Regions from separate parts of the Streptomyces sp. NBC_01471 genome, predicted to be linked through region 3. Evidence: riboswitches for the same ligand, from Rfam matches in the RefSeq annotation. Region 3 holds a riboswitch; each other region holds the start of a gene.
The links. Region 3 has a riboswitch for thiamine pyrophosphate ahead of thiC (phosphomethylpyrimidine synthase ThiC). Riboswitches for the same ligand answer to the same signal wherever they lie in the genome.
Positions count from the first base shown of each region.

Region 1: it holds a riboswitch for thiamine pyrophosphate, as region 3 does, so the genes downstream of both, thiO (glycine oxidase ThiO) here and thiC (phosphomethylpyrimidine synthase ThiC) in region 3, are expected to answer to the same signal.
Region 2: it holds a riboswitch for thiamine pyrophosphate, as region 3 does, so the genes downstream of both, OG285_RS04425 (cytosine permease) here and thiC (phosphomethylpyrimidine synthase ThiC) in region 3, are expected to answer to the same signal.
Region 4: it holds a riboswitch for thiamine pyrophosphate, as region 3 does, so the genes downstream of both, OG285_RS07900 (thiamine ABC transporter substrate binding subunit) here and thiC (phosphomethylpyrimidine synthase ThiC) in region 3, are expected to answer to the same signal.

Region 1 is NZ_CP109450.1:6,099,162-6,102,225, forward strand. Features, by position in the region: gene OG285_RS27300 (thiazole synthase) at 1-397, opposite strand, end outside; gene thiS (sulfur carrier protein ThiS) at 405-671, opposite strand; gene thiO (glycine oxidase ThiO) at 668-1,870, opposite strand; TPP riboswitch at 1,868-1,980, opposite strand; gene OG285_RS27315 (NAD(P)/FAD-dependent oxidoreductase) at 2,075-3,064, shown strand, end outside.
Region 2 is NZ_CP109450.1:1,004,147-1,007,210, reverse strand. Features, by position in the region: gene OG285_RS04435 (chitosanase) at 1-696, opposite strand, end outside; gene OG285_RS04430 (alpha/beta hydrolase) at 963-1,646, shown strand; TPP riboswitch at 1,765-1,859, shown strand; gene OG285_RS04425 (cytosine permease) at 1,842-3,064, shown strand, end outside.
Region 3 is NZ_CP109450.1:3,948,396-3,951,459, reverse strand. Features, by position in the region: gene thiC (phosphomethylpyrimidine synthase ThiC) at 1-1,580, opposite strand, end outside; TPP riboswitch at 1,573-1,699, opposite strand; gene OG285_RS17350 (YibE/F family protein) at 1,771-3,064, shown strand, end outside.
Region 4 is NZ_CP109450.1:1,804,234-1,807,297, forward strand. Features, by position in the region: gene OG285_RS07895 (ABC transporter permease) at 1-74, opposite strand, end outside; gene OG285_RS07900 (thiamine ABC transporter substrate binding subunit) at 164-1,288, opposite strand; TPP riboswitch at 1,361-1,464, opposite strand; gene rlmN (23S rRNA (adenine(2503)-C(2))-methyltransferase RlmN) at 1,494-2,600, opposite strand; gene OG285_RS07910 (phosphatidate cytidylyltransferase) at 2,713-3,064, opposite strand, start outside.

The DNA of each region.
Region 1 (3,064 bases), 2.2 Mb from region 3:
TGTACGGCAGGACCGTGAAACCGTCGTCGACCAGCGTCTCGGCGGCGTCGAGCAGCTCCACCGGGTCGGGCAGCAGGGTGTGCTCGTCCGCCACGACCTCAAGTTTGATCCAGTCGGTGCCCAGCGCCTCGCGGGCCAGGCGCGCGGTCAGGACCGCCTCGCCCGCGGTGAAGCAGCCGGCGGTGTTCGGCAGCACCTTGATGGCGAGCCGGTCGAGCACCGAGAGGACCGAGCCCTGCACCGTCGGGTCGAGGCGGCGCATCGCGACCGTCGTGAGTTCGGTGCCCGACGCGATCAGGGACCTCTCCAGCACATCGAGGCTCGGCGCACCGCCGGTCCCCATGATCAGCCGGGAGGAGAAGACGGTGTCCGCGAGGGTGAGGGGATCGTCTGCCATGTCCGGTTCAGCCTCCTTGGACTGCGGTGAGGATCTCGACGCGGTCGCCGTCGCCGAGCGCGGTGCGGGACCAGCTGCCCCGGGGCACGACGGTCTCGTTGACCGCGGCGGCGACACCCGACGGAGCGCTGGTGAGGCCGGTGACCAGCACATCGAGGGTGGTGCCCGGCGCGATCCTGCGGGGCTCGCCGTTGACCGACACGTCGACCGGCGGCGGGTCCGCGGGAGGTGCGTCCACCGGCGGCACGTTCGTGGGCGTGGGCGGCGTGTTCATGCGGGCTGCTCCTGTCGTACGGGAGAGAAGCGCCGGGGAGTGAAGGCGCGGGCCTCGGCGGGCAGCTCCCCGGTGGTGAGCAGTTCGGCCATCACATCGCCGGTGACGGGGGTGAGCAGCACGCCGTTCCGGAAGTGCCCGGTGGCCAGCAGGAGGCCGGGCAGCGCGGTCGGGCCGAGCAGCGGCGCGTTGTCGGGCGACGCGGGACGCAGTCCCGCGCGCGTCTCGGTGAGCGGGAGTTCGGTGATGCCGGGCACCAGCTCGTGGGCGTCGCGGAGCAGTTCGTACACCCCGCCCGCGGTGACCGTGGTGTCCCAGCCGAGCTCCTCGCTGGTCGCGCCGACCACGAGTTCCCCGTTCTCGCGGGGGACCAGATAGACATCGCTGCCCCGGACGACCGCGCGGACGGTCCGGCTGAGGAACGGCGCGTACACGGGCGGCACCGTCAGCCGCAGGACCTGCCCCTTGACCGGGCGTACCGGCGGAAGCACCGCGTCCGGCACCCCGGCGAGCCGGCCGCTGAGGCTGCCCGCCGCCAGGACCACCCGGTCGGCGGTGAGCGCGACGCCGTCGGCGAGCACGACGCCGGTAGCCCGGCCGCGTTCCACCGTCAGCCGCTCCGCCCAGCCGCGGTGGAAGGTGACCCCGGCCCGCTCGCACGCGGTGAGCAGCGCTTTCGCCAGCCGCCGCGGATCGACCTGGTGGTCGCCGTCCACCCGCAGCCCGCCGCGTACCCCCGGCGCGAGCATCGGTTCGAGGCGCCTGCACTCGCGTCCCGTGAGCCATTCGGACTCCAGGCCCGAGCGGAGCTGGAGCGCGTGCAGCTCCCGCAGACGGGCCCGGTCGTCGAGGTCGAGTGCCACGGCGAGGGTGCCGCAGGCGCGGTAACCCAGCTCCTGCCCCGATGCCTCCTCCAGCTCCGCCGCGAACGCCGGGTAGCGGCGGGCGGACTCCAGATTCAGACCGAGCAGGACCTGCTCGCCGTAGTGCAGTTCCGTGACGGCGGCCAGCATGCCGGCCGCGACCTGTGCGGCGCCGCCGCCCGGCTGCGGGTCGACGACGGCGGTGCGCAGTCCGCGCTGCGCCGACCGCCAGGCCGTGACGAGGCCGATGATCCCGCCACCGATGATCAGTACGTCGGGCAGCGTGTCCGCGCGGTCGGTGCGGTGCGCGTGGTGGTTGGCGTGATGCGCGTGCATGGGCGTCCAGCCCCTCCCTTCGCCGGCATGACCCGGATCAGGTTCGTACGGTCGGAGGCCGTCCAGCCCCCCTCTCAGCCCGGTACGCCCGGACTCCCGCGAGTGGTTCAGCGTGGCCAGCCTAACCCCGGTCCGCGCCGCCCCGTAAGGCGTCCCGGGACGGCCCCCTGTCCTGACGGTGCGTCAGCTGCTTAAGGTGATCGGGTGAGTGAGCCGAGGAACGTCGTCATCGCCGGTGCGGGCATGGCCGGAGTGCAGACCGCTGTCGCCCTGCGGGACCAGGGCTTCACCGGGCCCGTCACGCTGATCGGTGAGGAGTCCCACCAGCCGTACGACAGACCGCCGCTCTCCAAGTCCGTGCTGCTCGGCAAGGCCGAGGGCTCCGCCTTCGACGTCGACTTCGGCGCGCTCGGGGTCGAGCTGCTGCTGGGCTGCGAGGTGACCGGCGTACGCCCGCGGGAACGGGAGCTGGACACCTCGCGCGGCCCCGTCCCGTACGGGTCGCTGGTCGTCGCCACCGGCGCCCACCCGGTCACGCTGCCCGGCAGCGAGGGCGTTCCCGGCGTCCATCTGCTGCGCACGCTCGACGACGCGGGGCGGCTGCGGGCCGTCCTCGCCGACCGGCGGGACGTCGTGGTGGTGGGCGCCGGCTGGATCGGCGCCGAGTTCGCCACGGCCGCACGGGAGGCGGGGTGCGCGGTGACGGTGGTGGAGGCGGCCGGCCGGCCGCTCGTCGGGGCGTTGCCGGCCGAGATCGCGGCGCCCATGGCCGACTGGTACGCCGACAGCGGCGCCGAACTCGTCACCCACGCACGCGTGGCCCGCGTCGAGCCGGGGGCCGTGGTCCTGGAGTCCGGGCGGCGGCTGCCCGCCGCGGCCGTCCTCGTCGGCATCGGGGCCAGGCCCGCGACCGGCTGGCTGGCCGGCTCCGGAATCGCGCTGGGCACCGACGGCTCGGTCACCGCCGACGAGCGGCTGCGCACCTCGGTCGCCGATGTGTACGCGGTCGGCGACTGCGCGTCCTTCCCCTCCCGCCGGTACGGCGAGCGGCTGCTGGTCCACCACTGGGACAACGCCCTCCAGGGGCCGCGCACGGTGGCGGCGGACGTGATCGGCGAGACGCCGCAGGTCTACGACCCGGTGCCGTACTTCTGGTCCGAGCAGTTCGGCCGGTTCGTCCAGTACGCGGGCCAC
Region 2 (3,064 bases), 2.9 Mb from region 3:
GGTCTCGTTGCCGCCCTGTGCCGGGGTCTTGGCTTTGGCCAGGGCCCTCTTGCGGATGGAGCTGAAGCTGGTGCTGTCGTCCCCGTCACCGTGCATGACGATGGCGTCGTAGTAGGCGAACTGGCCCAGGACCCCGATGCCGTCGGTCTTGCCCTGCTTCACGGCCGGGTTGAAGTAGACCCGGTCGCGCTCGTCGTTCTGGGCGGTCTGGAAGGCGGTGTCCTTGGCCGCGGTCTTCCAGGCGCTCTCGAAGGCCGATCCGAGGCCCGAGTGGGAGTCGCTGCCGTTGACCTTCTCCAGGGCGGGGAGGTATTTGGCGAGCGGGTTGCCCGGCTCCCGGTCGGTGTACAGCTTCACCAGGTCCAGCATGTCGCCGGTGCCGGAGCAGAACCCGATGATGCCGGCGGTGTACCCGCGGCCGTCTCCTATGTCCTCGATGTACTTGTACTGGGCCTTCCAGTCCAGTGAGGAGTTCTCGGCGCTGGAGACCAGCTTCATGGCGATCTCCTTCTTCGCCGGGTCGTCGAGTCCTGTCGCCGCCGTGGCGACGTGCCGTGTGGCGTGTGAACTCACGTGCTCCGCCGGGGCGTTGGTCGCGTAGGCGGTGGCCGGGACGGCCACCAGGGCCAGCCCGAGCACGGTGCGCGTGATGATCCTCCGGCTGCGTCCAGCGGTGGTGCGGTGGGGGGCTTTCACCGGTCCTCCAAGGGGAGTTCGTGCGGCGATGTTCTGTTAGGAAGCTTTCCTATCAGCTACCCAGGAGGCCGTACACCCCCTGGGGTGAAAGGAGTTGAGCGAATTGGACACGCCCCGGACTGATCCTGACCGATGGCGCGCGGAGGGTGGCGAAAGGTAGGCAGGGTGTATCACCTATTTTGCCCGAAGGTGACTCCACGCAACCGGACGGCCTCCGTGCGCCACGGCGGCGGATGCACCGGCCCGCGCGCTGTAGCGTCTGCGGTATGGACGATCACTCAGTAGTCGATGTCGGCGACGTACGGCTCGCGTACCGCACCTGGGGCGACCCCTTCGGCGCGCCGGTGGTGCTGCTGCACGGCCTCGGCGGTTCGTCCGCGACCTGGGAGGAGACCGGGCGGGTGCTCGGCGAGGAGTGGCGGGTGTACGCCCTCGACCTGCGAGGACACGGGGAGAGCGACTGGCCGGACGAGTACTCGTTCGAGCTCATGCGCGACGACGTACTCGGCTTCCTGGACGAACTGGAACTGGACCGGGTCGGGGTCGTCGGCCACTCCATGGGCGGCGTCGTCGCCTACCTGCTCGCCCAGGAGCACGCGGACCGGGTGGAGCGGCTCGTCCTGGAGGAGACCCCGCCGCCGTACCCCAGGGACGTGGCCGAACCGGAGCGACCCGAAGACCCGGTCGACTACGACTGGAACGTGGTGCCCGCCATCAGGAACGAGATCCGCGAGCCCGGTCCCGAGTGGGCCGAACGGCTCGGCGAGATCGTCGCCCCGACGCTGATCGTGACGGGCGGCCCGGACAGCTCGATGCCGCAGGAGCGGATCCCCGACATGGCAGCGGAAATCCCCGACTGCAGGACCATCACGATCCCGGTCGGCCACACCGTGCACGCGCTGGAGCCCGGACAGTTCTCCGCCGCGGTCAGTGACTTCTTCACCAGCTGAGCGGCGGGTGCAGCGTCCGGCCTGGTGAACACAGCGACCCCCTGCTCGTCGCCGTCGCCCCCCGCGGCTGCGCACCCTCGCCGCGGACAGCGTGGCGCCGCACGTTAGCCTTGCCGTCGTACCGGACACGGGGTGCCCCGTCCAGGGGCTGAGATCACACCCGCCGAACCTGAACCAGTTAGCACTGGCGGAGGGATGTCGCTCATGTCATTTCCACCTGCTCCCAGCAGCACGTCGGCCACAGGTCCGCGATCCGTCTTCGACGGCCGGATGCCCGCCGAACCCGGCGACTTGCGTATCGAGGCACGCGGCATCGCCCCGGTGCCCGGGCACCATCGCTATGGCGGCCCGGGCCGGCTGTTCACCGTGTGGTTCGCCCCGAATCTGACCATGACCGGCGTGTTCACCGGCACCGTCGGTATCGCGCTCGGTCTGGACGTGCCCACCGCCCTGGCGGCCGTTGTGCTGGGCACCTTGATCGGCGCCGTTCCCACCGCGTATCTCGGAACCTGGGGCAGCCGCACCGGGGCAGGTCAACTGCCCTTGGCCCGGCTCGCGTTCGGCCGCTCCGTCCTGGTGCCCGGCCTGCTGCAATGGCTGTCGTCGGTGGCCTGGGACGCACTCATCGGGCTGTTCGGCGGAGACGCGCTGGCCCGGCTCTGCGGCTGGCCCTTCTGGCTGGGCGTACTGGTGATGATGCTGGGACAGGGGTCCCTCGGAGTGCTGGGCTACGAAGCGATCCACCGGCTCCAGAAGCTGATGACCTTCGTGCTCGCCGCCGCTTTCGCCGCCCTGGCCTTCAGACTCCCGGACAGCGTCCAGCACGCGGCCGCCGCCCACGGCGCCGACCGCGCCGGTGCGTTCGTACTGACCAGCACCATCGCGCTCAGTCTGGCGCTGTCGTGGGCTCCGTACGCCAGCGACTTCAGCCGCTACCTGCCGCAGGACACCTCCCGGCCGCGGATGTTCTGGTACACGCTCCTCGGCGTCAGCGTCTCCTTCGTGGCGGTCCAGTCACTCGGGTTGTGGGGCGCCTCGGTCTTCACCGACCAGACCGCCCGCGGGGTCGAAGGACTGCTGGGCGGCGGCATACTCGGCGGGCTGGGGCTGCTGGCCGTGGCGCTGGCCGCCCTGTGCAGCAACGCCATGAACGACTACAGCGGCTCGCTGGCGCTGCAGACCATCGGTCTGCGCGTCCCGCGTCCGTTCGCGGCCGCTCTCGCCGCCGTACTCGGTTTCCCGCTGGTGCTGTGGATGCATGCCGCCGACACCACCGCCCGCTTCCAGAACGTACTGCTGTTCGTCGGCTACTGGATTCCCGGCTTCGTCGCCGTCGTCGCGGTCGACTGGTTCGCCCGGGCCCGCGCGGGCGAACCGGTCGATCCCACCACGGAGAGCGTCCGTTCGCGGTCCGGCCG
Region 3 (3,064 bases):
TCGTCATGGAACTCCCTTGCCGTGTCGGGGTCGAGAGCGAGATTGAACTGGTCCTCCCAGCGGAACTCGAAGCGTGCGTCCGAGAGCGCGTCGTCCCACTTCTGCGCGTCCTGGTGCCCCTTGGCGAGATCCGCCGCATGGGCCGCGATCTTGTACGTGATGACGCCGGTCTTCACGTCGTCCCGGTTGGGCAGCCCCAGGTGCTCCTTGGGCGTGACGTAGCAGAGCATGGCCGTGCCCCACCAGGCGATCATCGCCGCCCCGATGCCGGAGGTGATGTGGTCATACGCCGGGGCCACGTCCGTGGTGAGCGGGCCGAGCGTATAGAAGGGGGCCTCCTCGCAGATCTCCTGCTGGAGGTCGATGTTCTCCTTGATCTTGTGCATCGGGACGTGACCGGGACCCTCGATCATCGTCTGTACACCATGACGTTTGGCGATCGTGTTGAGTTCCCCGAGGGTGCGCAACTCCGCGAACTGCGCCTCGTCGTTGGCGTCCGCGATCGACCCCGGCCGCAGTCCGTCGCCCAGCGAGTAGGTGACGTCGTAGGAGGCCAGAATGGACGAGAGCTCCTCGAAGTTCTCATACAGGAACGACTCCTTGTGGTGCGCCAGGCACCAGGCCGCCATGATCGAGCCGCCCCGCGAGACGATCCCGGTCTTGCGGCGTGCGGTGAGCGGCACGTACCGCAGCAGCACCCCCGCGTGCACCGTCATGTAGTCGACGCCCTGTTCGGCCTGCTCGATGACCGTGTCCTTGTAGATGTCCCAGGTCAGCTCCTCGGCCTGGCCATCGACCTTCTCCAGGGCCTGGTAGAGCGGGACCGTGCCGATCGGCACGGGGGAGTTGCGCAGCACCCACTCGCGGGTGGCGTGGATATTGCGCCCGGTGGACAGGTCCATGACCGTGTCTGCGCCCCATTTGGTGGCCCAGGTCATCTTGTCCACCTCCTCCTCGATGGAGGAAGTGACCGCGGAGTTGCCGATGTTGGCGTTGACCTTCACCAGGAAGCGCTTCCCGATGATCATCGGCTCGATCTCCGGGTGGTTGACGTTGGCCGGCAGGACCGCCCGGCCGGCGGCGATCTCCTCCCGTACGACCTCGGGGGAGACGTTCTCCCGGATCGCGACGTACTCCATCTCCGGGGTGATTTCCCCGCGCACGGCGTACGCGAGCTGGCTCACCGCGCGCCCTTCGCGCCCCCTCCTGGGCTGGCGGGGACGGCCGGGGAAGACCGCGTCGAGGTTACGGAGCCCTCCGCGCGGCGATGTGTGCTTGATCCCGTCGTCCTCGGGGCGGGCCGGGCGGCCCGCGTACTCCTCGGTGTCGCCGCGGCCGATGATCCAGTTCTCCCGGAGCGGGGCGAGCCCGCGCCGGACATCGGTCTCGACGGTGGGATCGGTGTACGGGCCTGACGTGTCGTACAGCGTCACGTCCTGCCCATTGGTGAGGTGCACCTGCCTGACGGGCACCCGGAGATCCGCGCGCGAGCCCTCCGGGCCCGCGACATATCCCTTGTGCCAGCCCGGCTTGCGCTCGTCCTGATCGGTGGCAGGCGTGCGTGCATCCACTGTGGTCATGAGACCTACTCCCTACGCCGGCATTACCCGGTAACAGGTTCGGCGGTCGGCGCAGCTCTCAGCAGACTGCTGATCAGCGCCCTCTCAGCCCGGTGCTCCGAGCTCCCGCGTGTGCAAAGGTGCCCCCCACGCTAGTGCCCAAGAGCGCACGCTGAACAGAGGGCCTCCCCCTTCTTGCGATGATCTGGCGGTGACACCACTCCCTGAACCGTCCCCCGGCGGGCACGGCCACCCGCACGGTCACGGCCCTGCCGCGCCGGTGTCCAGGCACCTGCGCAAGGTCATCGCAGCCGTGCTGATTCCCTTCGCGGCGGCGGTCGTTGCCGGTCTCGCGGTCTTCTGGCCGGACGGGGACCCGCACCATGCCCGCAGCGGTGTCGGGTTCGACCGGCAGACCCGGCAGGGCAAGGTGGTGGAGATCACCGCGGTCAACTGCAAGGACCTGCACGCCGACCAGTCGTCGACGGCCGACGGGGGCGGGAGCGGGAGTGGTACCGACGGCGAGAGCGCGGCGGAGCAGCAGGCCGGTGCCGGTGCGGCCCCGCAGGGCGCCCCGTGCAAGAAGGCGAAGATCGAGGTGACGAGTGGCAAGGACAAGGGCCGCACCTTCGCCGAGATCGTCCGGTCGGACTCCCCGCGCCAGTTGCACCAGGGGCAGGGCGTGATCGTCGCGTACGCCCCCGACGCCCCCCGCGACCTGCAGTACTCGGTGTCCGACGTGGACCGGAAGTTCCCGCTGGCGCTGCTCGCCGGGATCTTCGCGCTGGTGGTGGTCGCCGTGGGCCGGTTGCGCGGGCTGATGGCTCTGGTCGCGCTGGCCGTCAGCTTCGCCGTGCTGACGCTGTTCATCCTGCCCGCCATCCTGCACGGTTCGAATCCGCTGGTCGTGGCGGTCATCGGGGCGAGCGCCATCATGCTGATCGCCCTCTACACCTGCCACGGCCCGACGGCGCGGACCTCGGTCGCCGTCATCGGCACCCTGATCTCGCTGATGCTGATCGGGCTGCTCGGTTCGCTCTTCATCGGCTGGGCCGGCCTGACGGGCAACACCGACGACAGCACCGGACTGATCCACGGCCTCTACCCGCACATCGACATGAGCGGGCTGCTGCTGGCGAGCGTCATCATCGGATCGCTCGGGGTGCTGGACGACGTGACGGTCACACAGACCTCAGCGGTCTGGGAACTGCACCAGGCCGATCCCACGATGGGGGCCCGCGGGCTCTACCGGGCGGGCATCCGGATCGGCCGCGACCACATCGCGTCCGTCGTCAACACCCTCGTTCTGGCCTACGCCGGTGCGGCGCTGCCCCTGCTGCTGCTCTTCTCCATCGCGCAGAGCAGTGTGGGGACGGTGGCCAACTCCGAGCTGGTCGCGGAGGAGATCGTACGGACCCTGGTGGGCTCGATCGGCCTGGTCGCCTCGGTGCCGGTGACCACGGCGCTCGCCGCGCTCGTGGTCTCGGCCGACCGTGCGGGCCATG
Region 4 (3,064 bases), 2.1 Mb from region 3:
TTGAGGCCGCGGCCGACGATGGCGGCGACCGGGTAGGCGAAGAAGACGGCGAAGAACGTGACGGGCACGGCCATCAGCGCGAGCCGCACCGCCGTCCGCCGCCGGGCCGCCCTGTTCGCTGGCCCCGGCCCGGTCGCGGACGGCCCCTTCCGCGCCGCGGGCTCTACTTCAGGACGATCGAGGACCACGACTTGACCCACTGATCACGGTTCTTGGCGATCGTGCCGGGTGCGACGGTCTCGGGACGGGTGACCTTCGCGCCGAACTTCGTGAACACCGCGGGCTCCTTCGCGCCCTTCACCACGGGGTCCACGAACATGTTGAGCGGCATGTCCTCCTGGAACTTCTTGCTGATCAGGAAGTCGATCAGGGCCTTGCCGCCCTTCTCGTTCTTCGCGCCGTCAAGCAGCCCGGCGAACTCGATCTGCCGGAAGCAGGTGGAGGTGACGACACCGGTGGGGGCGGTCTTCGGCTGCGGCTTGGCGTACAGCACCTCGGCGGGCGGGCTCGACGCGTACGAGACGACGAGCGGCCGGTCGCCCTTGGCCTTCTTGCCGCCGGCCGAACCGGAGAAGTCGTTGTTGTACGCCTGCTCCCAGCCGTCGTCGACCTTGACGCCGTTGGCCTCAAGCTTCTTCCAGTACGCCTGCCAGCCGTCGTTCCCGTACCGGGCGACCGTGCCGAGCATGAAGCCGAGCCCGGGCGACGAGGTGGCGACGTTCTCGGTGACGAGGAGGTTCTTGTACTGCGGCTTGATCAGATCGTCGAAGCTCTTGGGCGGGGCGAGCTTGTGGTCGGCGAAGTACTTCTTGTCGTAGTTGACGCAGAGGTCGCCGCTGTCGATGGGGGTGACCCGGTGCTTCGCCGCATCGAGCTGTACCCCGGAATCGACCTGGTCCAGACCCCTGGCCCGGTACGGCGTGAAGAGGCCGTTGCTGAGTGCCCGCGACAGCAGGGTGTTGTCGACGCCGAAGAAGACGTCGCCGCGCGGGGATCCCTTGCTGAGGATCTCCTGGTTGAGCGCGGCTCCGGCGTCCCCGCTCTTCAGGACGTGGACGGTGTAGCCGGTCTCCTTCGTGAACTCCTTCAGCACGGCGGGGGACGCGGCGAACGAGTCGTGGCTGACCAGCGTGACGACCTTGGAGTTCTTGGCGCCCGAACCGGAGTCGCCGGAGCTTCCGCAGGCAGCGAGCGTCGAGACGCCCAGCGCGGCGGCCAGCGCCGTGACGGTGAGCCTCCTGGTGGTCAGCGTTCTGCCGGACGTGCGCGCTCGCTTGGTGGTACTCACTGATTCCTCCTGGGATGGGGACATCCAGGAAGAGACGCGGCCCTGCCCGCGGAAACGGGCAGGGCTGAACAGCTTGAGTAGTGACCGAACTTCCTACCCGGAATGACCCGGGCAAGGTTCAGAGGGTCTGCGGCGTGCCGCACTCTCAGCGCTGTGGCGCTCCCCTGTCGGAATATGAAAATGTGCGGCCCACGTTACACGGGCCCTACCGCTCCGCGGCCGCCAGCTGCCCGCACGCTCCGTCGATCTCCTGGCCACGGGTGTCCCGTACGGTCACGGGGACACCGTGGGCGGCGATGGCGGCGACGAACGCCTTCTCGTCCTCCGGCCGGGACGCGGTCCACTTGGAGCCCGGTGTCGGGTTGAGCGGGATCAGGTTGACGTGGACCGGCTTGCCCTTGAGGAGCCGTCCGAGCCGGTCGCCCCGCCAGGCGTGGTCGTTGATGTCGCGGATGAGCGCGTACTCGATGGAGACCCGGCGGCCGGACTTCGCGGCGTACTCCCACGCCGCGTCGAGCACCTCGCGGACCTTCCAGCGCGTGTTCACCGGGACGAGGGTGTCGCGCAGCTCGTCGTCGGGCGCGTGCAGCGAGACCGCGAGGCGGCACTTGAAGCCCTCGTCGGCGAAGCGCAGCATCGCCGGCACCAGACCGACCGTGGACACGGTGATCCCGCGCTGCGAGAGCCCGAGACCGTCCGGCTCGGGGTCGGTCAGCCGGCGGATCGAGCCGACCACCCTCTTGTAGTTGGCGAGGGGCTCGCCCATGCCCATGAAGACGATGTTGGAGAGCCGCGCGGGCCCGCCCGGCACCTCACCGTCGCGCAGCGCTCGCATACCGTCGACGATCTGGTGCACGATCTCGGCGGTCGAGAGGTTGCGGTCGAGGCCCGCCTGACCGGTGGCGCAGAAGGGGCAGTTCATACCGCAGCCGGCCTGCGAGGAGATGCACATCGTCACCCGGTCCGGGTAGCGCATCAGCACCGACTCGACGAGCGTGCCGTCGTGCAGCTTCCAGAGCGTCTTACGGGTGGTGTCGTCGTCGCAGCTGATGTGGCGCACGACGCTCATCAGGTCGGGAAGCAGCGCCTCCCGCAGCTTCTCGCGCGAGGCGGCCGGGATGTCGGTCCACTCGGCGGGGTCGTGGGTGTACCGCGCGAAGTAGTGCTGCGACAGCTGCTTGGCGCGGAACGGCTTCTCGCCGGTCTCGGCCACGGCGTCCTTGCGCTCGGCGGGCGTGAGGTCGGCGAGGTGGAGCGGGGGCTTCTTGGCTCCGCGGGGCGCGACGAAAGTGAGTTCTCCGGGCTTAGGCATGGTTCATCCAGTGTCGCAGACAGCGGAGGGAGGGCCCGCCGTCCTGTGGACGACGCCCCTCCCTCCGGTGAAGGCACAGGTCAGAGACGTGGATATACGCCGATCGCCGGTCTCAGGAGCCGACGAAGAGCACCAGCAGCAGCCAGACCACGGGTGCGGTGGGCAGCAGGGAGTCCAGCCGGTCCATGATCCCGCCGTGGCCCGGCAGCAGCGTTCCCATGTCCTTGATCCCGAGATCCCGCTTGATCATGGACTCGCCCAGATCGCCCAGGGTGGCGCTGGCCGCGACGGCGAGGCCGAGCAGCAGACCCTGCCACCACTGCCCGTCGTCGATCAGGAACCGCATGCAGAGGGCGCCCGCCACCATCGCGAAGCTGACCGCGCCGAACAGCCCCTCCCTGGTCTTTCCGGGGCTGATGCGCGGTGCGAGCTTGTGCTTGCCGAAGCGCCAGCCGATCGCGTAC